Linked DNA regions of Undibacterium sp. KW1. The protein of the gene in region 1 interacts with the protein of each later gene in a pairwise test. Links are inferred from orthologs where the notes say so. Each region holds a gene or a part of one and is shown on either strand. Other genes may lie near its edges.

Region 1 (16,225 bases):
TTGTAACAAACCCAGCCGTGTCTGACAGGAATATCCCTTCAGACCCCATACAAAGCGACTGTCAGCGTTCGCCTGCACCCTGAATTACAACGTAGCTCAGACTGCGGCAGGTACTGCAGATAAAAAAAGAGTGCCCATAAAGGGCACTCTTTTATACATCGTCAGGAAGGGACTAGCCCTTCTGTCGAATTAGAACTGGTGACGTACGCCAGCAGTCAATTCTTTTACAGTTGCGCCGTTCACAGCTGCCAACTCTTTGGAAGTTGAATCTTGTGTCAAACGTGCAAATGCAGCGTACAAGTCAGTGCGCTTGGACAGGTTGTAGTTGTAAGCAATAGCGAATTGTTTTGCATCGCCAACAACTTTGCCTACGCTAACAGGTGTGTCATTTTTCAATTGTGTAAAACCAGCAAATACTTTGCTGTTTGCGGCAACTGGAACTGTCACTGCCAGAGTGTATGCTTTCTTTTCCAGAGTCAGGTCGTCTGTCGTTTTTTGATAGATGAATACTGGCTTGGCAACGCCGAAATCGTAAGAAGCTGCAACAGAAACACCTTTTTTGGCGTTTGTGAACAGTTTTGCGTCTTGTGCATTGTCTTTCAGGTAGTTGAAGCCAACTTCCAGAGCGTCAACTTTGTAACCCAGGGTCAAGCCCAGGGAACGGCCTGCAGAGTTATCACCAGCAGCTTCGCCGAAACCGTATTGTGCAGCAGCAGAGAAACCACTCAGGTTACCTGGTGTGTAGTAGAAAACGGAATTGCTTACGCGGCCTGTGGAGTTAGCATTAACGCCAGCAACAGTTGCAGAGCCACCAACGAAGTACAGTGCGCGAACGCCATTACCATTGTTGATCAGAGCGGAACCGAACGGATCGAAGTTGTCGAAGTATTTCAGAGTTGGAGACTTATCACGGCCAAAATCAACTGCACCGAAATCGCCAGACAGACCAACTGTAGAACGACGACCAAAAGTACGGCCTTGATCGGATTCGCCTGTATCAACCTGAACGCCTTGCTCCAGAACGAAGTTTGCTTTCAAACCGCCGCCCAGATCTTCAACGCCTTTGAAGCCGATACGGGAACCTGCTTCTTGACCACTTTGGATCTTGTTGAAGCGACCAGCTGGAGTACCGTTGTCCAGGCTTTGGAAGCCAACGTCTACAACACCGTAGATAGTCACTGTAGATTGTGCGAAAGCCGCGCCAGAGAAAGCACTCATCAGAGCGAGTGCGAAGATTGATTTTTTCATTATCATGTATCCAAAAATGAATGTTAAGTTTTTACCAACATCATCAAGTACGGTAAAAACAGAAGCACAGGTGTTTTACAGCCTTGAATCAGCAAGAGATCCAATGACAAGCGGCACGATACCTGTGAAAAGTGACAACTTGATGAATTCAATGTGTTTAGAAAGCTACACTTTAATTAAGTTCGCAAAATAAAGACACGATGGATATCTTATTTGCATATGCGGAACGAATAGTACACAAAATCCAGAAAAGCTGCTGACACGCTTGATTTTGTACCATTGTTGCAAAGCATCAATTATATAGGGGCAGCAAAATGCATTTCAAGTAACTGACTCAAAATTTATTTACTTCTTAAAAAGTATCTAAATTTTGTTTGACTATTCGCAAATCAATCAGTCAATAGTTTCCCAGGCATTTTGTTGTTGCGCTGTCATGGCACGCCAATAAGCCCGGCCCGTGAACCACATGATGGCACCTATGCCGGCACACGCAAATTGACCTAATGCCAGCGTCAGAACAGAATGATCAAGAGCTGGCGCAACAATACCGGCAATCACTGCACCCAATAGTGTTACCGTGGCCGACTGGCAGGAAGCAACGATGCCACGTATATTCGGGAACAAGTCCAGTACCAGCAGAGTCGCCCCAGGAGCCACCAGTGACATACCAAAGGTATAGAAAAACAGTGGAGTCACCGACCACAGGAGAATAGGTGGAGAAAAATAATGAAAGATGACATTGAACAAGGATGCGCCTATCAAAAAGCAAAAGCCTATGCTGACCTGTTTCCAGACTGTCATTTTGCCCGCCAGGCGATTGGCGGCAAGGGCACCTAAAAAGATACCACCGACTGAAGGCACAAATTGCCAGCCAAACTGATCTGGCCCCAGATGCAAATGCTGAGTGACAAAAGCCGGGGCAGCGGAAACATACAGGAACAGGCCGGCAAAATTAAAAGCAATAGTGCCAGCCTTCAAGTGAAACAACGGTGACTTAAATACTTTTTTATAACTGACCCATAAAAATTCAGCACTGAAGGGCTGGCGCTTATCCATAGGCAGGGATTCTGGCAAACGCTTATAGCAAGCCCACCACAGAACCACTGTATAGCCAAACAACAACAGAAAAATTGCCCGCCAGCCAATAAAGCTGACTATCCAGCCCCCCAATATGGGCGCAATCGCCGGCGCGATAGAGAAAATCATGGTAACCAAAGACAACAGACGTTCAGCCGGTGCGCCAGCATACAAGTCACGGATAATGGCACGCCCCACCACCATGCCAGCCCCGGCAGACACGCCTTGCAGGATACGGAAGCCCCACAGGTAATGAATGCTGTGCACAGAAGCACAACCAAAGCTGGCAACGGCAAACACCGCCAGCGCCACCAAAATCACATTACGCCTGCCAAATGCGTCCGACAAAGCGCCATGCCATAAGGTCATGACGGCAAAGGACAGCATATAAGCTGTCAGGGTCTGCTGCACTTCCAGTGCACTCGCATGCAGGGTCTGCTGGATATTGGGGAAGGCAGGGAGATAAGTATCAATCGAGAACGGACCAAGCATGGCCAGGGCAGCCAGTAAGGTCGCCAGGCCAGCATTACTGATCTTGGTTGCAGAGGACATGGGCAAATTCAGTGTTGCGCCTGATAGCCAGGACAGCTATCAGGCATGGGACTACAAATTGGGGGCTAAGAGCCTGCAGCGATTACAAGGCTGAAGTTCAGATGCCACCCATGCAAAGGTATTTCATTTCCAGGTATTCATCCATGCCGTATTTGGAGCCTTCACGCCCCAGGCCGGATTGTTTGACGCCGCCAAACGGTGCTACTTCATTTGAGATCAGGCCGGTGTTGATACCCACCATGCCATATTCCAGTTTTTCAGCAACCCGCCAGACACGGCCTATGTCGCGAGAATAAAAATACGAAGCCAGGCCAAAGTCAGTGTTATTCGCTGCGGCAATGGCTTCTTCTTCAGTCTTGAACTTGACGACTGCGGCCACCGGGCCAAAGGTTTCTTCATTCATGATCAACATGCCAGATGTGACATTCGACAGCACGGTTGGTTCATAAAAAAGTTTGCCAGCTTCCAGCAATTTGCCGCCAGCCTGTAAGCTTGCACCTTGCTTGAGGGCATCGGCCACATGCTCTTCTACCTTGGCGACTGCCTGCGCATCGATCATCGGCCCCTGGTTGATACCAGTGGCAAAACCATCGCCCACCTTGATCTTTTTAGCACCGGCTGAGAGTTTTTCAACAAAGGCATCGTAAATCGATTCGTGCGCATAAAAACGGTTGGTACAGACACAGGTCTGGCCTGAGTTGCGGAATTTCGACTGCAAGGCCCCTTCCACCGCAGCATCCAGGTCAGCATCTTCAAACACGATGAACGGAGCATGGCCGCCCAGTTCCAGCGCCAGCTTTTTGACTGTCTGGGCAGATTGCCGCATGAGGATACGGCCCACCGGCGTTGAACCCGTGAAAGACAAGTGCCGTACAACCGGGCTGTCGCACAAGACCTTGCCGACAGCGATGGATTGCTCAGAGTCAGCCGTGACGATATTGATGATACCTGCCGGTATGCCCGCCCTGTGCGCCAGCTCTGCCATGGCCAGGGCAGACAAAGGCGTCTGCTCGGCAGGTTTGATAACGATAGAGCAACCAGCGGCTACCGCAGGCGCCACCTTGCGCGTGATCATGGCGATAGGAAAGTTCCATGGTGTGATCGAGGCGCAGACGCCAATAGGTTGCTTCAAGACCACCATGCGCTTGTCGCTCCAGGTTGAGGCCATGACATCGCCAGACACGCGTTTGGCTTCTTCAGCAAACCATTCTATGAAACTGGCACCGTAGATGACTTCACCCTTGGCTTCTGCCAGCGGCTTGCCCTGCTCTGCCGTCATGATGGCGGCCAGATCGTCGGCATTCTCTATCATAAGGTCAAACCATTTGCGCATGAGCGTCGCGCGTTCTTTGCCGGTTTTTGCGGCCCAGAGCGGGAAGGCCACTTGCGCGGCCTTGATGGCCGCCTCGGTATGGCTGGCGTCCAGATTAGGGACTGTACCCAGTATTGCCAGCGTGGAAGGATTATTCACTTCAAAACTGGCTGTGCCTGTGACCCACTCGCCATTGATGTAGGCCTGGTTGCGTAATAAGGACGGGTCTTTCAAATTCAGTTGTTTGGCGGTTGATTCCAGTGCCATGACTACATCTCCTTGCAGAATCTTGAAGTGAAGCCTCAAGCCTAAAGCAAAACGGCCAGGTCTGCTGAGACCTGGCCGCTTTTTCAGTAGCTTATTGCCATAGCATGAAAATTATTCAGCTATATCTTTGGGTTTGGCTTCTTCCCTGCGGTTAAAACCTGCCACCATGTCAAAGCGGAACAAACGGCATTCCAGTGCGCCATTGAAGAATGGGGTCTTGCGCGATTCTTTCAAACGCAACATCTTGGGCAAACCCAGATCCGCAGTGAACAGGAACACACTCCAGCCAGCAAAGCGCTGTTTGAGTGTGGTACTGAAGGCACTGAAGAAATCCTTGGCCATATCATCTTCTTCCATCGTGCTGTCACCGCGCACACCGATACGTTCACCGTAAGGCGGGTTGGTCAGCAAGATGCCTGGCTCTGTCGTTGGTGCCTTGATTTCCTGCGCTTCTATCTGTTTCAGCGGCACGTCAAAACGTATGCCCGCCTTGTTCAGGTTATTGCGTGTCATGACTATCATGTCGCCAGAAATGTCGCTACCGAAAATCGTTGGCTCAGCCGGCAAAGGATGTGGCTTGGCGCTGGCCTTGATCTGTGCCCAAGCATCGGCATCGAACTGATGCATTTTCTCGAAAGCGAATTCACGCTTCAGGCCTGGTGGTATGCCCGCCAGGATTTGTGCAGCTTCGATGAGGATGGTGCCAGAACCGCACATGGGATCAAACAAAGGTGTGCCCGGCTTCCAGCCTGCGGTGCGCAGCAAGCCTGCTGCCAGGTTTTCACGCAAGGGCGCGTCACCGGTTTCCAGACGCCAGCCGCGCTTGAACAAAGGTTCGCCAGAGATATCCAGATACACCGTAAAATTGCGTGCATCCATGAAACCGACGATGCGCATGTCAGGGTTCTTGGTATTGACTGAGGGGCGCTGGGTGAATTGGTCGCGGAAACGGTCGCAGATCGCATCCTTGATTTTGAGCGTGGCAAAGTCCAGGCTCTTCAACGGTGATTTGACTGCCGTGACATCAACACGGATGGTATGGTGATAGCCAAACCAGTCTTCCCAGGGCTGGGCCAGCACCAGGTCGTAAATATCATTTTCATTGGTATAGCCAGAATGCGCCATACGCATCAACACGCGCGAGGCTATGCGTGAATGCAGGTTGATACGCCAGCCATCATGCAGGCTGCCTGAGCAATGCACACCGCCCGGCACCTGATTATGGACAGTCATGGTTTTATCCAGGGCTGCAATTTCTCCGAGCTCTTCAGCCAGGGCTATTTCCAGGCCACGTGGGCATGGGCAAAAATAAGAATAACGCGTCATAGGAGTACCCTTTATCCGTTAAAAAAAACGATGGTGAATATTCACCGCCAATTGTTGGCCTGGAGTTCTGCACTCCAGGTCAACCGTACTTGGAAACCTCGTCAAACCTAAAAAGGTTTGACGACTACCAAAATCAATATCGCCAGCAACAAAATCACCGGCACTTCATTAAACCAGCGGAACCAGACATGGCTGCGCTTGTTAACGCCCTTCTCAAACTTTTTCAGCAAACTGCCACAGGCGTGGTGATAACCTATCAGCAAGATCACCAAAGTCAGCTTGGCATGCAGCCAGCCATTACCCGGGCCCTTCCATATGCCATAGCCTAGCCACAACCACAGGCCGAAGATCAGTGCCAGTACCGCCAATATCGTCATGAAACGGTACAGCTTGCGCGCCATCAGCAACAGACGCTCTGTCGTCGGCGGATGATTTTCCATCGCCAGGTTGACAAGGATACGGGGCATATAAAACAGGCCTGCGAACCAGGACGTGACGAACAGGATGTGAAAAGCTTTTACCCAGAGCATGGCTTACTTTCTTTATTGGTGTTTCATTGCTACTGACGTATTTCGCCGTGACCAAAGACTACATACTTCATGGAGGTCAGACCTTCCAGTCCTACCGGGCCACGGGCATGCAGCTTGTCATTCGAGATACCTATCTCAGCACCCAGGCCATACTCAAAACCGTCAGCAAAACGCGTGGAAGCATTCACCATCACCGAGGCTGAATCAACTTCGCGCAAGAAACACAGGGCGTGGCTATAGTCTTCTGTGATGATGGATTCTGTATGTTTGGATGAATAATCATTGATGTGCGTGATGGCTTCATCCAGATCAGCCACTACTTTGATGGCCAGGACAGGCGCCAGGTATTCAGTGCTCCAGTCTTCTTCTGTTGCTTTGGCCAGATGCGGGTAGCCTGCCAGTATTGCAGCGGCGGCTTCATCGCAACGCAATTCCACCTGCTTGCCTGCATACAGTTCAGCCAGTGCTGGCAAGACCTGGGCTGCAATACCTTGCGCGACCAGCAAGGTTTCCATGGTGTTGCAGGTACCATAGCGGTGGCACTTGGCATTGAATGCGACATCCACGGCTTTTTTGAGGTCAGCCTTGTCATCGATATACACATGGCAGATGCCATCAAGATGTTTGATCATGGGCACGGTGGCTTCTTGCATCAAGCGTGCGATCAAGCCCTTGCCGCCACGCGGGACGATGACATCGACATACTGCGGCATGGTAATCAGTTCACCAACAGCGGCGCGGTCTGTGGTCTCGACGATCTGTACAGCATCGGCAGGCAAACCAGCACCGGCCAGGCCTTCCTTGACCAGTTTAGCCAGCGCCTGGTTGCAATGGATAGCTTCTGAGCCACCACGCAAAATGGTGGCATTGCCACTCTTGATGCACAGGCCGGCGGCATCCACCGTCACATTCGGGCGTGCTTCGTAAATGATGCCGATGACGCCCAGCGGCACGCGCATTTGCCCTACCTGTATGCCGGTGGGGCGGTATTTCATGTTCGAGATTTCACCTATGGGGTCAGCCAGGCTGACGATCTGCTCCAGGCCCTCTGCCATGGTGGCAATCGCCTTGTCAGACAGGGTCAGCCTGTCAAGCATGGCGGCTTCCATGCCTGCTGCCTTTGCTGCCGCCAGGTCAAGTTCATTGGCAGCGCGCAAGGCAGCAGCTTCACGCCTGATGGCAGCAGCGATCAGGGACAGGGCCTTGTTCTTGGCGGCGGTATCGGCTTTGGCCATGGCGCGCGATGCTGCGCGGGCACGGATGCCGAGGTCGTTCATGTAGTGCTTGATATCCATATCGTCATTCAGAGAACGTCTGGTCCTCATAGTCGTTGATCAGCCACCAGCAAGGTGGTGAGGGAATTCAATTTCCGGTTTGATAAACCGCTTAATCGGGTGCAGGCCAGATTATCTGATGAGCAGCTTTTATGCTGTCCTGGCCACTCTCAAACCCAATTGCAACAAGGCATCCCAGGGGTCACCTGCAAATGCCTTCGCTCGTAAACCTTTTACCATCTTATCGACTTGCGATGCCTCTTGCAGTGCAGCCCGCAAATTTGCCAGGCTGACGCGGCGCAAGGCGGGGTCCATGAGTTTTTCCCGTGGGCCCCAGATGCGGTATTCTTTCAGCAAGGCTGACAAGGGCCTGCCCTGTGCCATGCCCGACTTTAGTTTCAGCAAGGTACGTATCTCTTCTGCCATGGCCCACAAAACCAGCGGCAGGGCTTCGCCCTCACCTTTCAAACCATTCAACATGCGCACTAGTCTGGCGACATCACCGGCCAGCATGGCTTCGTTGAGCTTGAAGACATCATAGCGCGCCACATTGAGCACGGCATCATGGATTTGTTCAAAACTCAGTTTGCCAGCTGGATGAAGCAAGGCCAGTTTCTGAATTTCCTGATGGGCTGCCAGCAAGTTGCCCTCTACCCTGTCGGCAATGAAATCCAGGCTTTGCCGGTCTGCACTTTGCTGTTGCAAGGACAGACGCATGCTGATCCAGCCTGGCAATTGATTGCGCTCTACCAGCGGGATATCGATATACACCGCGGCTTGCTGCAAGCTGCCTACCCAAGCGGCTTTTTGCGTGGCCCAGTCCAGCTTGGGCAAGGTGATCAGGGTCAGGTTATCGGGCGACAGATTCGCTACACAATCCTGCAGAGCCTGGCCACCATCCTTGCCGGGCTTGCCGGTAGGAATGCGCAAATCGATGAGTTTTTTATCACCAAACAGGGATTGCGACTGATTCGCGGCCAGCAAGGCACCCCATTTGAAACTGCGTTCCACCGTCAGGATTTCGCGCTCGTAAAAACCTTGCGATTTTGCGGCACGACGTATCTTGTCTGCGGCTTCCAGCGCCAGCAAATGCTCATCACTGGTGATCACATACAGTGGCGCCAGTGTTTTCGCCAGATGGCCATCAAGGGCATCGAAGCGTAATTGCATATCAGTCGTCCATCTTTACAACAGCCAGCCTGCGCATGATTTGCTGCACCAGGTCACTTTGCATATCACGGTACAGCAAGACTTCTTCTGCCTCTTTCGCCAGTACCTGTGATTCATTAAAGGTGATATTGCGCTTCAACTGCAGATCTACTGGTTCCAGATATTCCTTGCCTACATTATTGCGGACACGGAAACGGAAGTTATAAATCAAATTATATTCACGCACGCGACCCTGGCTGTTCAGTGACAGGATTTGTTTTTCGCGGGTTTCACTCAATACTTCGAGTACCACTTGCGCGTCCTTGGCCTCAGACATGATCTGGGTCTGGCCATTGGCACGGATATGGCGGCGCAATTCACCACCCAGGGCCGAGCTTTCTGGCATGCCGATATAAATACTTTTAAACGGCAAGGCAACCGGGCCGCGCAGGGCGAAACCGCAGGCCGACAACAACATGATGGACATGATGACTGCCAGCCATTGCAGACGCTTTACATAGTTTGCTTGCATGCGGTTTTCCCTGTTACTGGTATATCTGTTAAACAATCAGGCGACGATATTCACTAACTTGCCAGGCACGATGATGATTTTCTTGGCCGCACCTTCCATGAACTTCTGTACGCTTTCATTGGCCAGAGCAGTTGCTTCTATGGTGGTTTTGTCGGCATCCTTGGCGACCTTGATGCTGCCACGCAGTTTGCCGTTGACTTGCACCATGAGCTCGATTTCATCCTGCACCAATGCAGCCTCATCGACCAGTGGCCACGGTGCATCAATGATTTCACCGAGTTCTGTCGCCAGACCCAGTTCTTGCCACAGTACGTGGGTAATATGCGGGCATACCGGATACAGGCCACGCAGCAAGATGCTGAAGGCTTCGCGCAAAGCTGAAGCGCTGCCTTCGGCTTCTGACTTGAAGGACTCTATGGTATTGAGCAATTTCATCGCACCAGAAACAACGGTGTTGTATTGCAGTCTATCGTAATCTGCATCAATCTGCTTCAGCGTCAGATGTACTTCGCGGCGCAGGGCTTTAACATCATTTGCATAAGCAGCTGGTGCCACAGTACCGGCAGCAATCGTGCCGGACAGTTTCAATGCAGAAGCCCACAGACGACGCAGGTAACGTGATGCACCTTCTACACCACTGTTACTCCAGGCAGCACTTTGATCTGGAGGACCAGCAAACATGGTGAACAGGCGTGCCGTATCAGCACCGAACTGCTCGATAATGTCTTTCGGTTCCACCACATTGTTCTTGGACTTGGACATTTTTTCTATGCCGCCCATTTGCACAGGCTGTCCATCGCTCTTCAGCGAAGCAGAAATGGGGCGTCCCTTGTCATCATGCTGGACTTCGATTTCATTCGGATAGAACCAGATCTTCTTGCCACTCTCATCTTCACGGTAGAAGGATTCATTGAGCAACATGCCCTGGGTGAACAGGTTCTTGAAAGGCTCGTCTATCTTGATCAGACCCAGGTCACGCATGGCCTTGGTCCAGAAACGTGCGTACAGCAAATGCAAAACTGCATGTTCGACACCGCCTATGTACTGGTCCATCGCCATCCAGTAATCATTGCGCTCGTCGACCATGGTAGTCGCATCCGGGCAGGTATAACGCATGAAGTACCAGCTGGAATCAACGAAGGTGTCCATGGTGTCGGTTTCACGGTGTGCAGGGCTGCCGCATTTAGGGCAAGGCACATTCAGGAAATCTTCACGGTGTTTCAATGGATTGCCAGAACCATCAGGGATGCAGTCGGTAGGCAATACCACTGGCAAATCTTCGTAAGGCACAGGCACATCACCACAACTGTCGCAGTGGATGATAGGGATAGGCGTGCCCCAATAACGCTGACGAGAAATACCCCAGTCACGCAAGCGCCAGGTGGTTTTCTTTTCGCCGAGTTCTTTGGCAATCAGGTCGGCAGCCACTGCATCGACAGTAGCCTTGAAGCTCAGGCCATCATATTTGCCAGAATTGACAGTAACGCCGCGCTGCTTGTCGCCATAGGATTCTGCCCAGGCGTCTGTCGTGAAGCTTTCACCTTCAATCGCCACGACTTGCTTGATAGCGATATTGTATTTTTTCGCGAAAGCGAAATCGCGTTCATCATGCGCAGGCACGCCCATGACAGCGCCATCACCATACGTCATCAAGACATAATTACCAACCCAGACTTCGACCTGCTCACCAGTCAGAGGATGAGTAACGAAGAGGCCAGTAGGCATGCCCTCTTTTTCCTTGGTCGCCATTTCGGCTTCAGTGGTGCCACCAGCTTTACATACTTCGATGAAGGCAGCCAGTGCGGCATTGTTCTTTGCTGCCAGCGTGGCGATAGGATGCTCTGCCGCTACTGCACAGAAAGTCACGCCCATGATGGTGTCAGCGCGGGTAGTAAATACATACAGCTTGCCGTCTTGTACCAGTGCGCCGGTTTCGTCAGCAATCTGGTGTGGGAAAGCAAAGCGCACGCCTTCGCTCTTGCCTATCCAGTTACGCTGCATGGTACGCACCTGCTCAGGCCAGCCATCAAGATCATCGATGCTGTTCAGCAGTTCGTCTGCGTACTGGGTGATACCGAAGTAGTAGCCAGGGATTTCGCGTTTTTCTACCAGGGCGCCAGAGCGCCAGCCACGGCCATCGATAACCTGCTCATTCGCCAGCACGGTTTGATCGATAGGGTCCCAGTTCACAACCTGGGTTTTTTTGTAGGCGACGCCTTTTTCCAGCATCTTCAGGAACAGCCACTGGTTCCAGCGATAGTAATCCGGGTCGCAAGTCGCGACTTCACGCGTCCAGTCAAATGCCAGGCCCAGGGGCTGCATTTGTGACTTCATGTCTTCGATATTCGCGTAAGTCCATTCTGCTGGCGACTTCTTATACGCTATCGCCGCATTTTCTGCTGGCAGGCCAAAGGCATCCCAACCCATAGGCATGAGAACGTTATAGCCCTTCATGCGCAACTGGCGTGCCAGCATGTCATTGATCGTGTAATTGCGCACGTGGCCCATGTGCAGCTTGCCCGATGGATAAGGCAGCATGGAGCAAGCGTAGTACTTGCCTTTAGGGAAACGTGGATTGTTTTCTACTGCCTTATAGGCATCGATCTTTTTCCAATGGGATTGCGCCGATTGTTCGACGTCAGAGGGCGTGTATTTTTCTTGCATGGCGTAAGCAGAAGTAGATGCGAAAATGACTCAGAACCTTTGATTATAACTGGTTCAGGCACATTATTGAGGAAAGCCTGATGGGCAAAGGCTCCTGGAGCCGTTTTACAGAGTGTAGCGCGGTTTTGTAATGACTGAACCGTGACAATTACGGTTTTTTGGCTTGTTTGCTGTCGGTCACGAAAGAAATCCTGACCAGCCCTTGCGTCTGGGCTGCCGCCATGACCTGGGCGATAATTTCATAGCGGGTAGCCTTATCGGCCCGCAACTGGATTTCTGTCTGCTTGTTTTTTTTCGCCAGCAGTGCCAGTCTGGATTCCAGGTCAGCCATGGCCAGGACTTGTTTATCCCAGTAAAGGATGCCGTCAGCATCAAAGGCAATACGTACAGACTCAGCCTGCTCGGCCACCGGCGCTGATTGCGCCTGCGGCAAATCCAGCTTGATGGCATGCGTCATGAAAGGGGCGGCGATGATAAAGATGACCAGCAAAACCAGCATCACATCGACCATGGGCGTGACATTGATGTCCGCCATGGAAGTCAGGGGACGGGATGAGGGTTCACGCGGCGTATGAAATTGACCAAATGTCATCTTATGATTTTATTGATGCTTTATTGATGCTTTACTTTAACTTACCCCGTTCAAGACTTGTTCATGTGGGCATGCAAGTCAAATGCAAAACCATCCAGTTCAGCCAGGGTAATACGGTTAATCCGGTTGAAGGCGTTATAAGCCAGTACGGCAGGTATCGCTACCAGCAAACCCAACGCTGTCATGATCAGGGCTTCGCCTACTGGCCCTGCCAACTGGTCGATTTGCACCACGCCGTTGGATGAAATGGCCGTCAAGGCGCGATAAATACCCCAGACTGTGCCCAGCAAGCCAACAAAAGGAGCAGTTGCGCCGACCGAGGCGAGAAAGCTCAAACCAGTTTCAAGCCTGACGGTCAGGCCTTGCAATTCCTGGCGCAGGCTGCGCGTCAGTATTTCGCCAAGACCGGCATTGGCAGACAAGGTGGCGCTGCGTTGCGCCGTGTCACTGGCGGCATGCGCAGCATCTGCCAGGGTGATGAATATTTTGGACTGATCAGTTTGGCGCAGCGACGACAAGGCATCGGCCAGGCTGGGCGCACGCCAGAAGGCGCGCAAGCCTGGGGCTGCTTTACGGATACGCCAGAAACTCCAGCCCTTCATCAGTATCAATGTCCAGCTCAGTACCGACATCAACAACAATAACCAGCCAACCAGATGACCCAGTGCGTCAGCCTGTTCCCAATAATGTGCGATTGCAGAATTCATGTAGAAGTCACACGTGCTATTACAGACTGATTAACGAAAACCCAGGACATCGTACATATCGTACAAGCCTGTAGATTTGCCTTGCAGGAAACGTGCTGCACGCAGGCTGCCATGGGCATAAGTCACACGGCTGGAAGACTTGTGGCTGATTTCCACGCGCTCACCTATGCCAGCGAACAAGACCGTATGATCACCAACGATGTCGCCACCACGAATAGTGGCAAAACCGATGGAAGACGGGTCGCGCTCACCTGTCACGCCTTCGCGGGCAAACACGCCCACTTCATTGAGGTCACGGCCCAGTGCATCGGCGATGACTTCGCCCATTTTGAGGGCTGTGCCTGAAGGAGCATCCACCTTGAAGCGGTGATGGGCTTCGACGATTTCGATGTCATAACCTTCAGCAAAGCTCTTGGCTGCCATTTCCAGCAACTTCATGGTGACATTCACGCCTACACTCATGTTCGGTGCAAACATGATGGCGGTTTTCTCTGCGGCAGCGGCAATCGCTGCCTTGCCAGCATCATCAAAGCCCGTGGTGCCGATAATCATCTTGATGCCATGAGCAGCGCAATATTCAAGATGCTTGAGCGTACCTTCAGGGCGGGTAAAATCGATCAGGTAGTCGGCATTTGCGAGGCCAGCTTCCAGGTCAGCAGTAATGTTCACGCCGCAAGGCTTGCCCAGACTGGCCGCAGCATCCGTACCCAGGGCTGGTGAGGCAGGCACGTCCAGCGCGCCAACCAGGACCATATCACCGGCATTACTGATTGCTTCGACCAGCATTTTTCCCATACGGCCAGAAGCCCCGGCCACGGCAATTTTAAGTGCAGTCATAACAGCTTATTTCTCTTTTTTCTTCGGCGCATCAGTTTCTATCACCGATTGAACGCGGTTCAGGCCCAAAGCGGATTCTGTAATACGTGCCAGGTATTCTTTTTCAGTCGGCAAATTGCCGCCTTCAAATTTTGCTACCGTACCATCCTTGAAAAACACCGACACGCGGCTGGTGATACGTTCTCCATTTGGCTTGGTCAGGCGGAAAGGGTAATCCCAGCGGTCTTCATGGAACATATCGGTCAGCAAGGCTGTACCAAGGATAAAACGCACCTGCTCACGTGTCATACCTTCTTTTAACTGTGCCACCATTTCCTGGGAAACGAAGTTACCTTGCTGTATGGGAACGCGGTAAGGCGAAATAAAGGCCAGTACCTTGCCAAAACCGGTCGGTTCCACCACTTGCGCACCATTTGCATCACTTGGAGTGCCGGATGTTGCATATACTGAAGTCCTGTCAGCCGAAGACAGCAGGGGAATAGGTGATGAACATGCTGTCAAAGAAGCCAGCACTACCAGACCCGCTACACGGCTCATCTTATTCCGCGTTAAACCTGAAAACAACAGTTGCATAGATAACCTCTTAATTGAGCAACAAGCCCTAAAACCCGATATCATAAAGCAGATAGCAATTTTTTGATCGAAAACATGACAAACAGCACCTCCAACCTCAAAGCCAGCGGTCTGAAAGCCACCCTGCCCCGACTGAAAATCCTGGAGATCTTCCAGAACAGCCCGGTTCGTCATCTGACAGCAGAAGATGTGTATAAGATCCTGCTCAATGAAAATATGGATGTCGGTCTGGCAACTGTATATCGCGTCCTGACCCAGTTTGAACAGGCCGGACTGTTAAGTCGCAATCATTTCGAGACTGGCAAAGCCATTTTTGAATTGAATGAAGGTTCCCATCATGATCACCTGGTGTGCCTGGACTGTGGGCGGGTAGAAGAATTCTATGATGAGGAAATTGAAAAACGCCAGCATACTATTGCTCTTGAACGTGGCTTCAAGATTGCTGAACATGCACTGGCGATTTATGGCAATTGCACCAAAACCGATTGTGAACATAAGGCTTAACCCAGGGAAATAGTCCCAAATCCCCCTTGCAAGCGCACGGGCCTACCTGCACCGTGCGCCATACCGCCTACCTATTGATCTTTGCTACCACTGCTTCCACTGTGTCTATGATCTTCTGTGCATTGAATGGCTTGAGGATATAGCCGTGTATGCCAGTTTTAACCACCTCGGTAATCGTATCCTGATCCTTATTGGCTGTCACCATGAGCACCCTTGTCTCTGGCAGCAGTTCCCTGATACGTGGCAAAATTTCAGTGCCACTGATCTTGGGCATGACGATATCCAGCAAGATCAAATCTGGCTTCAACTTCAAAGCAAGTTCCAAACCACTGCCGCCGTCAGTTGCTTCTCCAACAACATGATACCCCTCGCTCCTCAGGATGACCCTGAGCACCTCGCGGGTTACGTCATTGTCATCAATTAACAAAATCTTTGCGTTTTTCTTTTCCATAGCAACCCTGCTCCGGATGAATGTGTGCCACCCTGCTTCGCCAGTTCATACCCAGTCTTATTGACTTAAGGCATTAGATAATAATTTTGACGTGATGTCCACGATCGGTATCACTCTCTCATACGCCATACGTGTAGGCCCAATTACGCCTAGGGTTCCAACTATCTTGCCATTCACCTCATAAGGGGCAGTGACTATGCTCATTTCCTCCATAGGTACCAGTTGCGAATCGCCACCGATAAAAATCTGCACACCTGTTGCCTTGCTGGATACATCCAGTAGCTGCATGAGACTGTTTTTTTGTTCAAACATGTCAAACAATTTGCGCAATGAACCCATATTTGATGACAGGTCTTGCACATTCAGCAGATTGCGCTCACCAGAGATAACAACTTCGTCATTATCTTCATCCATGGCACTACTACCTGCTTCAACAGCGGCCTGCATAAGCCTGGTCATATCATTCTGCAGTTGCCGCAACTCATTATTGATGCGGGAACGCGCATCGGTAAAACTCAAACCGCCAAAATTCTGGTTCAAGTAATTGGCGGCCTGCACCAATTGTGTCGGTGTGTAATCGACATCCGTCAACAAAAGGCGGTTATGGACTTCTCCACCCGGTGTGACGAC
Region 2 (16,086 bases), 1.8 Mb from region 1 along the record:
GAAATTCCTGCTGTTCCAGCCAGTCAGCTTCGATTTGCCCCAGTTCCTTGACGACATAAGCCTGATCAAGTAACAGTGCCTTCAGCTTTTCCTTATTGGCATCGTTATAGATTTCACCATCTTCCAACTGCGCATCGATGTCTTTCTTTTTGATGTTCAACTTGGCCATTTGCTCTTCAAGACGTTTGATGCGTGTTTCTATTGGCTTGCGCAGATTTGCAAGGCGCGTGCGTTCGTCAGCGTCGCGTTTACGCTGTTCCTTGTCATCGACTTTTGCAGCGGGAACAGGTTTCGCCTGAGGTAAAGCAGCTTCCTGAGCCTTGGTTTTTTCTGGCAGGGCGGGGTTGGCCTTTTCCAGTTTGTTTTTGAACAGCCAGTCTTTGTAATCGTCAAGATCGCCATCGAATGGCTGCAGCTTGCCATCAGCCACGATGATGAACTGGTCCGTCGTGGCGCGCAGCAAATGCCTGTCATGGGAGACGACGACCAGTGTGCCTTCAAACTGCGCCAGGGCATCAGTCAGGGCTTCGCGGGTTTCCAGGTCCAGATGGTTAGTTGGTTCATCGAGCAGCAATAGGTTGGGACGCTGCCAGACGATCATCGCCAGCGCCAGGCGGGCTTTTTCACCTCCTGAGAATGGCTTGATAGGGCTGGTCACCATGGTACCTGGGAAGTTGAAACCACCGAGGAAGTTACGCAACTCCTGCTCACGTACATCAGGCGCAATATGGGCCAAATGCCACAGTGGTGATTCGTCATGACGCAACATCTCTACCTGGTGCTGTGCAAAATAACCGATGGACAAGCCCTTGCCGGTTTGCATGACACCGTTCAAAGGTGCAATATCGCCGACGATGGTTTTGATCAGCGTTGATTTACCCGCACCATTCACACCGAGAAGGCCAATGCGCTGGCCAATTTGCAGTGTAAACTTGACATCGCCGACGATCTTTTTCTCAGTAAAACTATGATCAGTTTCTGATTCAATGCGATAGCCACAATCCACATCTTCCATCACCAGCATGGGGTTTGGTGCACTCAGAGGTTCACGGAACTCAAAAGAAAATTCAGCAGCGGCGCGCAAAGGCGCCATTTCTTCCATGCGTGCCAGTGCCTTGATGCGGCTCTGTGCCTGCTTGGCTTTGGATGCCTTGGCCTTGAAGCGGTCGATAAAGGATTGCAAATGGGCGCGCTTGCGATTTTGTTTCTCCAGCATGCCTTGCGCCAGCTCCAGCTGTGCTGCACGCTGGCGTTCAAAGCCGGAATAGTTGCCACCATAGCGCTTGAGCTTGCGTTCATCAATATGGACGATGACATTTACTACACCGTCAAGGAAGTCGCGGTCATGCGAGATGATGATCAGCGTGCCTTCATAACGTTTCAGCCAGTCTTCCAGCCAGATGATGGCATCGAGATCCAGGTGATTGGTTGGTTCATCAAGTAACAGCAGGTCGGATTTGCACATCAGTGCCTGTGCCAGGTTCAGACGCATGCGCCAGCCACCAGAAAAACTGGCGACTGGTTGTTCCAGTTCATTGATCTTGAAACCCAGGCCTAATAGCAATTGTTCGGCACGCGGGCGTACGGTATAGGCATCGGCATCGGCCAGTGCACCATACATATTGCCAATGGCAATACCGTTTTCATAGCTTTCTGGTTGGGCTTCGAGTTCGGCCAGTTGTGCTTCGAGTTTACGCAAGGCGACGTCGCCATCTATCGCGTAGTCAATGGCGCTGCGTTCCAGCGGTGGTGTTTCTTGCGCGACGTGCGCAAGCTGCCACTTGGCTGGGAAATCGATGCTACCCTGATCAGGATGCAATTCACCACGCAACATGGCAAACAGGCTGGACTTGCCTGCACCGTTGGAGCCGATCAAGCCTATCTTGTCGCCGGGATTGAGCGTCACATCGACGCTGTCAAATAAAGGTTTAATGCCGCGCGCCAGGACGACTTGTTGAAGACGTATCATATAAACTTAATTAATGGGTAATACTATTGTTGATGCGAAAAAATGGAAAAACGGGCAAAACTGGTTTTGCCCGTCTTCATGATGTTTATTACACGGCACTACACAGATTTATGCAGTGAAATTGCTCAACTGCTCAGCCTCTACCAAAAATACCATGTCGTCACCGGCACTGGTACTCAACCAGGTCAGGTTCAGTTCAGGGAAGGCAGCTTCGGCAAAGGTACGTTCATTGCCAATTTCCACCATCAGCAAACCATCTTCGGTCAGACGTTGTGCTGCCCCTGCGACTATCTTGCGTACCAGATCCATGCCATCATCACCACCGGCCAGTGCGATCTGTGGTTCGTGCAGGTACTCTTTGGGCAATTTTGCCATAGAGCCAGAATTCACATAGGGTGGGTTGGTAATAATCAGGTCATATTTCTTGTCGGGCACATTTGCATACAGATCAGACTCGATCAGGGTAATACGGTCCTGCAATTCATAGGTTGCGACATTACGTTTTGCCACTTCCAGCGCATCTTTGGAAATATCGACGGCATCGACATGCGCCTCAGAGAACATATCGGCCAGCATGATGGGCAGACAGCCAGAGCCAGTGCACAGTTCCAGGATGTTGGTGATGGCCTCAGGGTTCGACACCCAGGGTGAAAAATGTTCAGGTATCAGTTCAGCGATGAAAGAGCGCGGCACGATAACACGCTCATCTACGTAGAAAGTATAAGTGCCGAGCCAGGCTTCATTAGTAATGTAGGAAGCAGGCACACGGTCTACTGCACGTCTGTCAATCACGCGCAATACGGCATCTATTTCTGACGGCAATAAATGCGCATCCAGGAAGGGGTCTATCTTGTCCAGTGGCAGGTGCAGGGTATGCAGCAGCAAATAAGCAGCTTCATCCAGGGCATTGGCACTGCCATGACCAAAGAACAGTTTCTCTTTGTTGAAACGGGTGACGGCATAGCGCAATAAATCACGCAGGGTCAGGAAGGTGGTAGCGGGTGTAGTCATATTGTTTCCGTATCGGCCAGTGGTGAGCGGAACTAAAGCTTAGGTCAGCAGGTTTTCCAGAGTGCGGCGATAAATGTTCTTGAGCGGGTCTATGTACTGAAGCTCTATGTGTTCGTCAATTTTATGGATGCTGGCATTCGGCGGACCAAATTCCACAACCTGTGGACAGATCTTGGCGATGAAACGGCCATCAGATGTACCTCCAGTAGTGGAAAGTTCGGTTTCTATGCCAGTTTCAGCACGTATCGCATCACCCAGTGCATCGCTGAGACTGCCTTTGGGTGTCAGGAAGGGATGTCCACCGACTGTCCATTTCAACTCATATTCAAGACCGTGTTTGTCGAGTATTGCATGCACACGTTGTTGCAGACCCTCGGCTGTGCTGGCAGTGGAAAAACGGAAATTGAAATCGATAACCGCTTCGCCAGGGATAACATTGGAAGCACCGGTGCCGGCATGGATATTCGACATTTGCCAGGATGTGGGCAGATAATACTCATTGCCCTCATCCCAGACTTCAGCTACCAGTTCTGCCATTGCGGGTGCCGCAAGGTGGATAGGGTTTTTTGCCAGTTGCGGATAGGCGATATGGCCTTGCACACCTTTGACGATCAACTTGCCTGACATGGTACCGCGACGGCCATTCTTGGTGGTGTCACCCAGTTTATCTACGGATGTTGGTTCGCCAACGATGCAGTAATCAAGCAGTTCGCCACGAGCTTTGAGCTTTTCGCAAACGACCACTGTGCCGTCCGTCGCCGGGCCTTCTTCATCACTGGTGATAAGAAAACCGATAGAGCCTTTATGATCCGGGTGGTCAGCGATAAATTCTTCTGTTGCCACGACAAAGGCGGCGATGGAAGTTTTCATATCAGCAGCACCGCGGCCATACAGCTTGCCATCCCTGTGAGTAGGCGTAAATGGGGCTGACTGCCATTGTGTGACAGGGCCAGTAGGTACTACATCAGTATGGCCAGCAAACACCAGCAAGGGCTGGGTCTGACCACGTCTGGCCCACAGATTGGTTACGTCACCAGACTGTATGGTTTCGCACTGGAAGCCCAAGGGTTCCAGCAGGGCGATCAAAGTGTTTTGGCAGCCTTTGTCTTCAGGTGTGACAGAATCCAGCGCAATCAGCTGTTCGGTCAGGGCAAGTGTTTTGCTCATGTTTACTTATGGAAAATGGACTGGTATTGCGGCACAGAAAAACCGACATTCACTTGGGATTTGCCATCGTTATTGATCAGCAATACCGGGCGTTTGATGACAGATGGCTTATTCAGCATGAGTGCGATGGCCTGTTCTGCATCTTCAGCCGAAGCTTTTTCTGCATCGCTGAGCGCACGCCAGGTGGTACCTTTGCGGTTGATCAGCACATCCAGGCCTTGATGTTCCAGCCATGTTTCTATGGTGGCACGGTTCAAGCCTTGTTTTTTGAAATCGTGGAATTCAAAAGCAAGTTCCTGCTCTTGCAGCCAGGTATGGGCTTTTTTAACGGTGTCACAGTTTGGAATGCCAAACAGGGTAATGCTTCGCGTCATACTTTTTTATACGTTCAAGGTAAATTCTGTGAAAGAAGCTTCTTCTTTGGTTTCTGGCTCTGGTTCAGGCTTTGGAGCTACAGCAGTGGATGCTTCATTGTTCAACAGCCATAACAGATTATTGGCAGAATCAGAATTGGCCAAACCTTCTTCTTGCGTGATCAAACCTTCACGTATCAAATGCATGAGGGCGCGTTCAAAGGTTTGCGAACCAGGTGACAAGCTTTTCTCGATCGCTTCCTTGATCTGGAAGATGTCACCTTGTTCTATCAATTCAGCAACGTAGCGGGTATTGAGCATGATCTCGACTGCAGGGCAGCGGCCGCCATCTTTTGCACGTATCAGGCGTTGCGAGATAATCGCGCGTATGGAAGAAGACAAATCCAGCAGCAAGGCATTACGCGTTTCCATGGGGAAGAAACTGATGATACGGTTTAAGGCTTGGTAACTATTATTCGCATGCAGGGTCGCCAAGACCAGATGGCCGGATTGCGCATAGGCAATCGCTGCCATCATGGTTTCCAGATCGCGAATTTCGCCAATCAGGATGCAGTCTGGTGCCTGGCGCAGCGAATTCTTCAGTGCTGTTTTCAGACTTTCAGAATCACTCCCAATTTCACGCTGGTTGACGATGGATTTTTTACTGCGGAACAAGAATTCAATCGGGTCTTCCAGCGTCAGGATATGACCAGTCTTGACTTCATTCCTGTGATCCAGCATGGATGCTATCGTGGTCGACTTGCCTGAGCCGGTCGAGCCGACCAGCAAGATCAAACCACGTTTTTCCATAATCAGCTCAGACAATACCGGAGGCAAATGCAGGGTATCGAGTTTTGGGATGTCACCAGGCACGTAACGGAAGACAGCTGAGATGGAACCACGTTGGCGGAATGCCGACAGGCGGAAACGGCCTATGCCGGCAGCACCAATACCAACATTCAGTTCATTTTCTACTTCCAGCTGTTCCATGTGCTCAGGATCTACCACTTCACTGAGCAGCGACAGGATGTTTGCCTGATCCATCTTCTGCTGATTGATAGGGAGCAGATTGCCATTGATTTTCAAATGTATGGGCGAATTCATCGCGAAAAACATGTCAGATGCATGTTTTTCCTTCATCAGTTGAAATAACCTCTCCATCGCTGCCATGATGTGTCCCTAAACTGAGCTAATTATTAAAATAAAATGCAAAAAAAGGCGTCAATAAAAACTTAATCAAGCGCCACGCAACAATTCATTGATGCTGGTTTTGGAGCGTGTCTGTGCATCGACACGCTTCACAATCACCGCACAATACAGGCTATATTTGCCGTCAGCAGATGGCAGGTTGCCGGAAACAACCACTGAACCAGCAGGTACGCGACCGTAGCTGACTTCACCTGTGGCGCGGTCATAAATCTTGGTCGATTGGCCGATATATACACCCATGGAAATCACGGAATTTTCTTCAACGATCACGCCTTCAACGATTTCTGAACGAGCACCGATGAAGCAATTATCTTCAATGATGGTCGGGTTGGCTTGCATAGGTTCGAGTACGCCACCAATACCAACGCCGCCAGACAAATGCACGTTTTTACCGATTTGTGCGCAGGAACCGACAGTCGCCCAGGTATCAACCATCGCGCCTTCATCAACATAAGCGCCGATGTTGACATAAGAAGGCATCAACACCACGTTTTTTGCGATAAAGCTGCCACGGCGCGCCACTGCTGGTGGCACTACGCGGAAACCTCCTTTGACAAAGTCTTCGGCCGTGTAATTGGCGAACTTGGTCGGCACTTTGTCAAAGAATTGCATATGTTCACCAGAAGGCATGGTGATGTTGTCTTCCAGGCGGAAAGACAGTAATACAGCTTTTTTGATCCATTGGTTGACTTGCCAGCTACCCTCAATTTTTTGCGCTACGCGCAGAGTGCCTGCATCAAGTTCGCTCAAGACATGGGCAACCGCCTCGCGGATTTCTGCCGGCGCAGATTTAGGCGAGAAATTTGTGCGGTCTTCCCAGGCTTGATCAATGATTTGCTGTAATTGTTGAGTCATGTTGAGTGTCTTCAAATGAAAATGTAAAAATAAAAACCGAAATAATCTTGTGTCTGCGTTTGGTTGCTTTTTGGCTGCAGTATCAGACTGCTGCTGGAGTAAAATTCTTGCAAAAGCTGACTATCCTTTGTGCTGCTTCCAGGCATTCTTCAGGTTCAGCCACCAGGGCCATGCGTATGCGGTTTTGCCCAGGGTTGATGCCATGGGCCTCGCGCGCCAGATAACTGCCGGGTAGAACCGTTACATTATATTCCTCGTACAAGCGACGGGCGAACTCTGTATCTGATAAACCCATGGCATCAGGAATTCTTGCCCAAAGGTAAAAGGCAGCATCAGGCAGCTTCACATCCAGCACTTCTTGCAGTATGGGTGTGATCTGGGCAAATTTGCGTATGTATTTGTCACGATTTTCCTGTACATGCACCTCATCATTCCATGCTACGACTGAGGCGGCCTGTATGTTTGGGCTCATGGCACTACCATGATAAGTCCGGTACAGCAGGAATTTTTTGATGATTTCGGCATCTCCCGCCACAAAACCTGAACGCATGCCAGGCACATTTGAGCGTTTTGACAGGCTCGACAGGGTAATCAGACGCGGGTATTCATTTCTTCCCAGCGCACGTGCCGCCTGCAGGCTGCCCAGTGGCGCTTCTTCCTTGAAGTAAATCTCTGAATAGCATTCATCTGCGGCAATAACAAAGCCATAACGGTCCGACAGGGCAAATAACTCTTTCCAGTCGTCCAGATTCAGCACTGCACCTGTAGGGTTGCCAGGCGAGCAGATGTACAGCAGTTGTACACGTTGCCAGACTGATTCGGGGATGCTCTTGTAGTCAGGTGCAAAATTGCGTTCAGGATCAGCATTGGCAAAGTAGGGTTCAGCCCCGGCCAGGTATGCTGCTCCTTCATAAATCTGATAAAAAGGATTGGGACACACCACTAATGGCAAGCCATCTTTGCAGACACTGTGGTCTATGATGGTTTGTGCCAGGGCAAACAAGGCTTCACGTGAGCCTATCACCGGTAAAATCTGGTTTGCTGCATCTAGCGGTGGTATGCCGTAGCGACGTCCCAGCCAGGCAGAAATGGAGTTACGCAAGGCATCCGAGCCAGCGGTGGATGGGTAACTGGCCAAGCCTGCCATATTATCTACTATGGCATCCTTGATCAAAGCGGGAGTGGGGTGCTTGGGTTCGCCTATACCCAGACTGATGGCTGGAAACCCGGAATTTGGCACAACATCGGCAAACAGGCGTTTCAGTTTCTCGAACGGATACGGCTGCAACTTACTAAGGTAGGGATTGAATGTCATTTTTCGAATTGTTGTCGATGCCAAACAGGCTTTTTAGCTAATTTCTCTGGTCTGTTGGCCGTATTCCGGCATTTTATTTGGTCTGCTTGAGCTTGTTACTTCTTATTTGCAATCCGTATTATAGCGTCCTGAGGATTCTACAGAGAAAGGCTTTCATCTGTACTTGTGCGAAATACTGATTAATATGTAAATTGTGTCATAAGTTTGAAAACTGAAAATTTTGCTCTTACGATGGTATGATGCAGCGATACAGGAGCGTGGCTGGTAGTGATGGCCTTGGCATTAATACGATACGCGGTAGATTTGACTGCAAAAGATAATAAAATTATATAAAGTGCGATTAACTTCTATTAAATTATCGGGATTTAAATCTTTTGTAGATCCCACTCATTTTCAGGTTCCTGGCCAGCTGGTTGGTGTCGTCGGCCCTAATGGCTGCGGCAAATCCAATATTATTGATGCCGTGCGCTGGGTTTTGGGTGAATCCAAAGCCTCTGAGTTGCGTGGTGAGTCCATGCAGGACGTTATCTTTAACGGTTCTACCCATCGCAAACCCGCTGGACGTTCATCGGTCGAGCTGGTTTTTGACAATAGTATGGGGAAAGCTGCCGGTCAATGGAGTCAATATGCTGAAATCGCCGTCAAGCGCACATTGACGCGAGATGGCACTTCGACCTATTACATCAACGGGCAGCCTGTGCGCCGTCGTGATATCCAGGACATCTTCCTCGGTACAGGCCTGGGTCCGCGCGCTTATGCGATTATCGGCCAGGGCATGATTTCGCGCATCATTGAAGCCCGTCCAGAAGAATTAAGGATTTTCCTTGAGGAAGCTGCCGGTGTTTCCCGCTATAAAGAACGCCGCCGCGAGACAGAAAACCGCATTCACGACACCCATGAAAACCTGGTGCGCGTTGAGGATATCTTGCGTGAGCTGAATAACAACCTCGAAAGATTGGGGGCGCAGGCTGTTGTTGCCAATAAATTCCGAGAATTGCAGACTGATCAGGAAGAAAAACAAAAACTGCTGTGGTTGCTGCGCAAAAAAGAAGCAGAAAACGAACAGAAAAAGCATTTCGCCGAGATAGAAAAGACCCAGACCGACCTCGAAGAGCAAACCGCCAAGCTGCGCCATGTCGAGCTGGAGCTGGAGCAAATGCGCCAGGCGCACTATGCAGTCGGTGACCGCATGCATCAGGCGCAAGGTCATTTGTATCAGACCAACGCTGAGATTGGCAGCCTGGAAGCGCAAATCAAATTCGTCATTGAATCACGCAGCCGCTTACAATCACAATTGCAGTCGCTGACTGCACAGCGCGATCAATGGCAAAACCAGGGCAAGCAATTTCAGGATGATTTGTCTGAAGGCGAAATCCATGTAGAGGAACTGGCCATGCGCGCCGAGCAGGCGCTGGAAGTCAGCCAGCAACAGCAAGACAAACTGCCAGCGATGGAGCAAATATGGCGTGAGTCGCAACTGAAGACGACAGAATCACGCGCCAAAATCATGCAGATGCAACAGCAGATAGAGCTGGAATCTGCGCATCAGCGTAATGCCTCGAACATCCTGAATACCCTGGCATCCAGGCGTGAACGCCTGATGCAGGAAAAGCAAGGGTTGGTTTTGCCGGATACGACGCACCTGGACAATCTGTCCATGCAGCTGGAAGAGAAAAAGCAGGTGCTGGAAGAACTGACCATGCAGTTGGAAGAAGCGCAAGAGCGCCTGCCTTTGCTGGAGGATGAGCGGAAACAGGCGCAGCAGCAAGTGAACCAGGATAGTGCTGAATATGCGCAGCTGGAAGCACGTCTGCTGGCGCTGAAGCAATTGCAGGAAAAAGTGCAAAGTCAGGGCAAGGTTCAGCCTTGGCTGGAAAAACACGAATTGAGTGGTCTGCCAAAAATCTGGCAAAAACTTCATATTGAAGCTGGCTGGGAAACTGCGCTGGAATCCATCCTGCGCGAACGTACCGCAGCGCTGGAAATGTCGAATCTGGACTGGGCCAAGGCCTTTTTTGGTGATGCGCCCCCTGCCAAGCTGGCTGTTTGTGCGCCAACTATAGCAGCAGAAACTACAGTGCCTCTGGCTGGCTTCAAACCTTTCATTGATTTGCTGCAACTTAATGACGCTGGTTTGCGTGGTTTGATGCAGGATTGGTTGCATCAGGTGTATATCGCCGAAGATATTACTTCTGCCTTCATGGACAGGATTAAATTGCCAGCCGGTGCCTGTTTTATCACCAAACAAGGCCATGTCATTGCCCGCTCCAGTGTACGGTTTTACGCCTCCGATTCCGAGCAGGACGGCGTGTTGGGACGTCAGCAAGAGATTGAAAACATCACCAAGCAATGCCGCGCCAAGCACATGCTGGCAGATGAGTCCAAGACCCGCGCAGTGCGTGCTGAATCTGTCTATACCCAGGCAACCCAGCAATTGCAGGACTTACGCCAGCGTGTGGGCAGCCTGACGCAGACTACCCATAGCCTGCAAATTGAATTTATGAAACTGTCTGAAGTGCAGGAGCGCTTTAATCAGCGCAGCACACAGATAGGCAGTGACCTAGCGGAGATTGCTGCGCAAGAAGCCGAACAGCAACAAATTCGTGCTGAGTCTGAACAAAAGTTTGAACAGTTGGACATGGATTTGGCGGAGCTGCAGGAAACCCATGAAGAAGGGCAAACAGCTTATCTTGAAAAAGAACAGCAACTGAATGAAGCCAGGCAGCGTTTGCGCGATCTGGAACTGGCTGCGCAAGAAGCTGCTTTTGCAGAAAAATCCCATCGCAGCAAGTTGGAAGAATTACGCCGCAGTATTGCGACTGCTCTCGAACAATCTGCGCAATTATTTGCCAGCATGCAGCAAGGCCAGTTGGAACTGGAATCCATGGATGATCAGGCAGCACAAGCAGGTCTGCAAGATTTGCTGGACCGCCGCAGCTCTCAGGAAGTTGCCTTGGCAAACGCACGCCATGAACTCGATCAACTGACGCAGCAATTACGCCATCACGAAGAATCCAAAATGCAGGTGGAACGCAGCCTGCAACCACAGCGTGACCGTATCGTTGAATTGCAATTGAAAGAACAGGCCGCACGTCTGAGCCAGGAACAATACGCAGAGCAATTGCGCAATTTTGAAGTCGATGAAGAAGTCTTAGCGCAAAAACTGCATGATGATCTCAAGCCATCCTATCTGCAGGGTGAGGTTACCCGTCTGACCAATGCGATTGCCGCTTTGGGTGCTGTGAACATGGCTGCCCTTGATGAACTGGCGCAGGCAACCGAGCGCAAGACCTTCCTCGATGCCCAGCATGCTGATCTGACTGAGGCAATCACGACTTTGCAGGATGCCATTCACAAGATTGATATTGAAACACGCGACTTGTTGCAAGATACCTTTGACAAGGTGAACCATCATTTCGCTGAACTTTTCCCGATTTTATTTGGTGGTGGCCAGGCGAAACTGATCATGACAGGCGATGAAATCCTGGATTCTGGCGTGCAAGTCATGGCGCAACCACCTGGCAAAAAGAATGCCACCATTCATTTGCTGTCTGGCGGTGAAAAAGCCCTGACGGCAACAGCATTGGTATTCTCGATGTTCCAGTTGAATCCTGCACCTTTCTGTCTGTTGGATGAGGTTGATGCGCCGCTGGATGACTCAAACACCGAGCGTTTCTGTAATATGGTGAAACGCATGTCGTCAAACACACAATTTTTATTTATCTCCCATAACAAGATTGCGATGGAAATGGCCCAACAATTGATTGGTGTCACCATGCAAGAACAGGGGGTTTCACGAATCGTGGCGGTAGATATGGAATCTGCCGTCAATTTTGCTACTGAGGTTCAAGCAGCATGACAGATCTACAAATCAGCTTGTTAGCGATAGGTGGAACGCTGGTGGTTGGCGTCCTGATTTTTAATAAATGGCAAGAGTATAAAGCCAAGAAAACCGTTGAAAATGCGTTTGGCGATGGACATGATGATGTCCTCATGCATCCTGATACGCCTGTCGATTCCATCGTCAGACACGAACCCAGTCTTGATGGGGATGTTCAGCCTGTTGCAGATGTGCCGCAACACCATGCGCCCATGCATGCAAATGCTGACACTGAAATGGAAGCACCGGTAGCGATACAAAATAAAGAACTGCCAGTCGATGAGTTAATCGATTGCGTGATTCCGCTTGAGTTTGAAACACCAGTGCGCGGCGAAAAAATCCTGGCAGAAATTGCTGACCTTAAATACGTGGGTAAAAAACCTGTGCACTTTATTGGACAGAGTCATAGTGGTGAGCGTGACGTGATTGCCGTCGGTGGTGCTTACACTTGCCTGTTTGCCGGTGTGCAAATGGTCAGCCGCAATGGACCTTTGAACGAGCTGGAATATTCCGAGTTCATTATGAAGTTGCGGGCGATTGCTGATAATCTGAGTGCGCACCCTGATATCCCGGACATGAACAAGGTGATGGTCAATGCCCGTGAACTGCATCAATTTGTCGCTGAACACGATGCGCAATTGAGCGTGAATATCGCTGCCAATGGGGCACCATGGGCCTTGAATACTTTGCTCGCAGCATTGGAAAAAATGGGCTTTGATCAGCGTCCTGATGGCCGCCTGATGATGCCAGACGGTGATGGTGGTAGCCTGTTCACATTATCCACGAATGTCAGCGTCAGTGAGACCATGACTTCACGTCTGACCTTGCTGCTGGATGTGCCTTGCGTTGCTCCTGCTCGCGACGGTTTCGGCGCCATGGCGGCTTGTGCGCGCTCACTGGCAACTCGCCTGAGCGGTACGGTCGTAGATGATGGCAATCAACCCATTTCCAAATTGGCGTTGGATGAAATATCTGGTCAGGTTCATGAGTTTTATGCGGCAATGGCAGAGGCGCAGATTCCTGCGGGCTCTTTGCGTGCCCAGCGATTATTTAGTTAATTTATTCCAGACATGCAGAATGATCTTTTGGATGCTGCCGCCATGGCGGCAGATACTTCAACATTGGTAGCACAGGCAGAAAGTCTGCGCGCAGAGTTGAACAGGCATGCCCATGCCTATTATGTGCTGGATAACCCCAGTGTCCCCGATGCTGAGTACGACAGACTGTTTTCGGAACTTCAGCATCTCGAAGAAGCGCATCCTGAATTAAAGACCCTGGATTCACCGACGAATAGGGTAGGTGGAACACCTTTGCCTGAATTTGGTCAGGTACAACATGCCGTGCCCATGTTGTCCCTGAATAATGGCTTTGAAGATGAGGATGTCATTAATTTTGACCGCCGTGCCCGTGAGGGGCTTGATGCGCAAAATGATATTGTCTATGCGATAGATTTGAAGTTTGATGGCCTGGCCATCAACTTGCGGTATGTCGATGGCGTGTTCATGCAGGCAGCAACACGCGGTGACGGTTTTACTGGCGAGGATGTCACTGAAAATATTCGCACCATACGCAGCATCCCATTGCGCTTGCGGGTAGAAAATCCGCCAAAGATATTGGATGTGCGTGGTGAAGTATTGATGTTCAAACGCGATTTTGAAAAACTCAATCAGCGCCAGCGAGATGCCGGTGCCAAAGAGTTTGCCAACCCGCGTAATGCTGCTGCTGGCAGCCTGCGTCAGCTTGATTCAAAAATTACTGCCCAGCGTAGCCTGCGTTTCTTTGCCTATGGCATAGGCTTGTTGGAAGGCATGAATGTGCCTCCCTCACATCGCGCCTTGCTGGACTGGTATAAGCAGGCAGGCATCCCAGTCTGCGAAGAAAATGCCCTGGTCAGTGGTGCGTCTGGTTTGCTGGCGTTTTACAAGACAATTCAAGCCAGGCGCGACAACCTGGATTACGAGATTGATGGCGTAGTCTATAAGGTTAACGATTTTGCCAGTCAGCAGTCGCTAGGTTTTGTATCACGCGCGCCACGCTTTGCAATTGCTCACAAATTCCCGGCCCAGGAAGCTTTAACGACAGTACTGGATATAGAAGTGCAGGTTGGCAGAACTGGTGCCATTACACCAGTTGCCAGGTTGGCCCCGGTTTTTGTCGGTGGCGTCACGGTAACCAATGCGACCCTGCACAATGAAGAAGAAATACAGCGCAAGGATATACGCATAGGTGACACGGTTTCTGTGCGCCGTGCTGGTGATGTCATACCTGAGGTTGTCGCCAGCATATTGGAAAGACGTCCGGCAGACTCTCGCCAGTTTGTCATGCCAGTTGAATGCCCGATTTGTGGCTCACCCATACAAAAGCCGGAAGATGAGGCGATTGCCCGCTGCAGCGGTGGCTGGATAAAATGTTCGGCACAACGTAAAGGGGGGCTGTCTCATTTTGCCTCCCGCAAGGCCATGAATATTGATGGCGTTGGCGAGCAGCTCATTGATCAATTGGTTGACAAGAATGTGGTTACAACTGCCGCAGATTTATATAAGCTTGGGTTGCGCTCACTGGTAGAACTGGACCGCATGGCAGAGAAGTCTGCGCAAAATGTATTGAGTGCGCTGGAAACTTCCAAGCTGACCAGTTTCCCTCGCTTTATCTATGCGCTGGGCATACGCCATGTCGGTGAATCTACAGCAAAAGATCTGGCTGCGCATTTTGGCAATGCAGATGCATTGATGAAGGCGACGGAAGAACAATTGCTGGAAGTGTCCGATGTTGGGCCCGTCGTTGCAAAATCTATCTTGCGCTTCTTCTCTGACCCACTTAATGTGGAACTGGTGGAGCAATTACTGGCGTCCGGCATACACTGGCCCGCTATTGAGGTGCAGGAAAAAGGCGAGCAGGTATTGGCAGGCAAGACGCTGGTATTGACAGGTACACTGCCCACACTGAGTCGCGATCAGGCGACAGAGGTCATAGAGAAGGCTGGTGGAAAAGTGTCAGGCTCAGTATCAAAAAAAACCAGTTATCTGGTTGCCGGTGACGATGCGGGAAGCAAGCTGGTAAAAGCGCAAGAATTGGGTATTAGTATTTTGACAGAAGCAGAATTGCTTCAACTTTGTTCCGGGAGCTGAAATGAGAAAAATTAAAAAAGCCGTATTTCCAGTGGCAGGTTTGGGTAGCCGCTTCCTGCCAGCTACCAAGGCACAACCAAAAGAGATGTTGCCTATCGTTGATAAGCCACTCATACAATATGCGGTTGAAGAGGCAGTGGAAGCTGGCATTACTGAAATGGTGTTCATCACTGGTAGAAATAAACGGGCGATTGAAGATCATTTTGATAAAGCCTATGAGCTCGAAAGCGAACTGGAAGCAGCAGGTAAAGAAGCCTTGCTGGATCTGGTCAGGAATGTGATCCCCAAGAATATCAACTGCATCTACATACGCCAGACAGCTGCATTGGGTTTGGGTCATGCGGTATTGTGCGCACGTCCTGTCATTGGCGACGATCCTTTTGCTGTGCTGCTGGCAGATGACTTGATGGATGCCGACGCCGGCCAACCTTCTGTCATGGCGCAAATGGCACGCCAGTATGAGGCAGAGGGTGGAAGCATTATTGCCGTGCAAAACGTGCCACGTGAATTTACCCGTCAATATGGTATTGTCAGTGGCACCCCTTATACTGAAAGTCTGGAAAGAGTGCAGGGCATAGTCGAGAAACCTATGCCTGATGTTGCGCCATCCACCTTGGCAGTAGTTGGACGTTATATTTTGTCTGGTCGTATTTTCTCTTACCTGGAAACTTTGGGAAAAGGTTCGGGTGGCGAAATTCAATTGACCGATGGTATAGCTGCCATGCTGAAAGATTTTCCTGTCTATGCTTTCCGTCCGAATGCAACACGGTATGACTGCGGCTCCAAGCTTGGCTACCTGAAAGCCAGTGTTGCTCTCGGTTTGAAACACAAGGAAACCAGTGCAGAATTTACCGAATTCCTGCAATCTTTGAATAAATAATGCAATTCTGCGGCCAGCTACAAACTGGCCGTATTTGTATTAAGTCATTTACTCTTACTACATTTGGTGCGCCATGATTCATCCTATCCTGAAAATGGGCGATCCACGGCTGTTAAGGGTTGCGGAGCAAGTCACCGCCTTTGATACGGCAGAATTGCATGAACTTATCAAGGACATGTTTGAAACCATGATTGCTGCTAATGGCGCAGGGTTGGCAGCGCCTCAGATAGGTGTGAATCTGCAATTGGTGATTTTCGGTTTCAAGAATAACCCCCGTTATCCTGATGCACCTGTCGTGCCAGAAACTGTACTGATCAAC

The links.
Region 2: the proteins of leuS (region 1) and ligA interact in binary tests that used the Escherichia coli proteins (3 or more experiments, as listed by UniProt). The link is inferred for Undibacterium sp. KW1 from one-to-one orthologs.

The regions. Positions count from the first base shown.
Region 1 is NZ_AP018439.1:983,646-999,870, reverse strand. Bases 9,104-12,235 are described here. They hold leuS (leucine--tRNA ligase), read right to left. Parts: upstream 11,932-12,235; coding sequence 9,304-11,931; downstream 9,104-9,303. Other genes in these bases: UNDKW_RS04435 (biopolymer transporter ExbD), read right to left, coding at 12,080-12,235; lptE (LPS assembly lipoprotein LptE), read right to left, coding at 9,104-9,267. Also shown: UNDKW_RS04480 (porin), read right to left, coding at 190-1,248; UNDKW_RS04475 (multidrug effflux MFS transporter), read right to left, coding at 1,642-2,877; UNDKW_RS04470 (NAD-dependent succinate-semialdehyde dehydrogenase), read right to left, coding at 2,975-4,456; UNDKW_RS04465 (class I SAM-dependent RNA methyltransferase), read right to left, coding at 4,568-5,782; UNDKW_RS04460 (CopD family protein), read right to left, coding at 5,890-6,312; UNDKW_RS04455 (glutamate-5-semialdehyde dehydrogenase), read right to left, coding at 6,342-7,607; holA (DNA polymerase III subunit delta), read right to left, coding at 7,737-8,756; more of lptE, read right to left, coding at 8,758-9,103; more of UNDKW_RS04435, read right to left, coding at 12,236-12,523; UNDKW_RS04430 (MotA/TolQ/ExbB proton channel family protein), read right to left, coding at 12,574-13,230; dapB (4-hydroxy-tetrahydrodipicolinate reductase), read right to left, coding at 13,261-14,067; UNDKW_RS04420 (outer membrane protein assembly factor BamE), read right to left, coding at 14,074-14,640; fur (ferric iron uptake transcriptional regulator), read left to right, coding at 14,716-15,144; UNDKW_RS04410 (response regulator transcription factor), read right to left, coding at 15,212-15,595; heat-inducible transcriptional repressor HrcA, read right to left, coding at 15,653-16,225.
Region 2 is NZ_AP018439.1:2,741,528-2,757,613, forward strand. Bases 12,366-15,358 are described here. They hold ligA (NAD-dependent DNA ligase LigA), read left to right. Parts: upstream 12,366-12,829; coding sequence 12,830-14,887; downstream 14,888-15,358. Other genes in these bases: UNDKW_RS12455 (cell division protein ZipA C-terminal FtsZ-binding domain-containing protein), read left to right, coding at 12,366-12,817; galU (UTP--glucose-1-phosphate uridylyltransferase GalU), read left to right, coding at 14,889-15,358. Outside these bases: UNDKW_RS12415 (ATP-binding cassette domain-containing protein), read right to left, coding at 1-1,969; prmB (50S ribosomal protein L3 N(5)-glutamine methyltransferase), read right to left, coding at 2,078-2,980; dapE (succinyl-diaminopimelate desuccinylase), read right to left, coding at 3,020-4,147; UNDKW_RS12430 (ArsC family reductase), read right to left, coding at 4,150-4,521; UNDKW_RS12435 (PilT/PilU family type 4a pilus ATPase), read right to left, coding at 4,528-5,670; dapD (2,3,4,5-tetrahydropyridine-2,6-dicarboxylate N-succinyltransferase), read right to left, coding at 5,737-6,564; dapC (succinyldiaminopimelate transaminase), read right to left, coding at 6,647-7,879; chromosome segregation protein SMC, read left to right, coding at 8,214-11,738; more of UNDKW_RS12455, read left to right, coding at 11,735-12,365; more of galU, read left to right, coding at 15,359-15,767; def (peptide deformylase), read left to right, coding at 15,841-16,086. UniProt on the Escherichia coli protein: DNA ligase that catalyzes the formation of phosphodiester linkages between 5'-phosphoryl and 3'-hydroxyl groups in double-stranded DNA using NAD as a coenzyme and as the energy source for the reaction.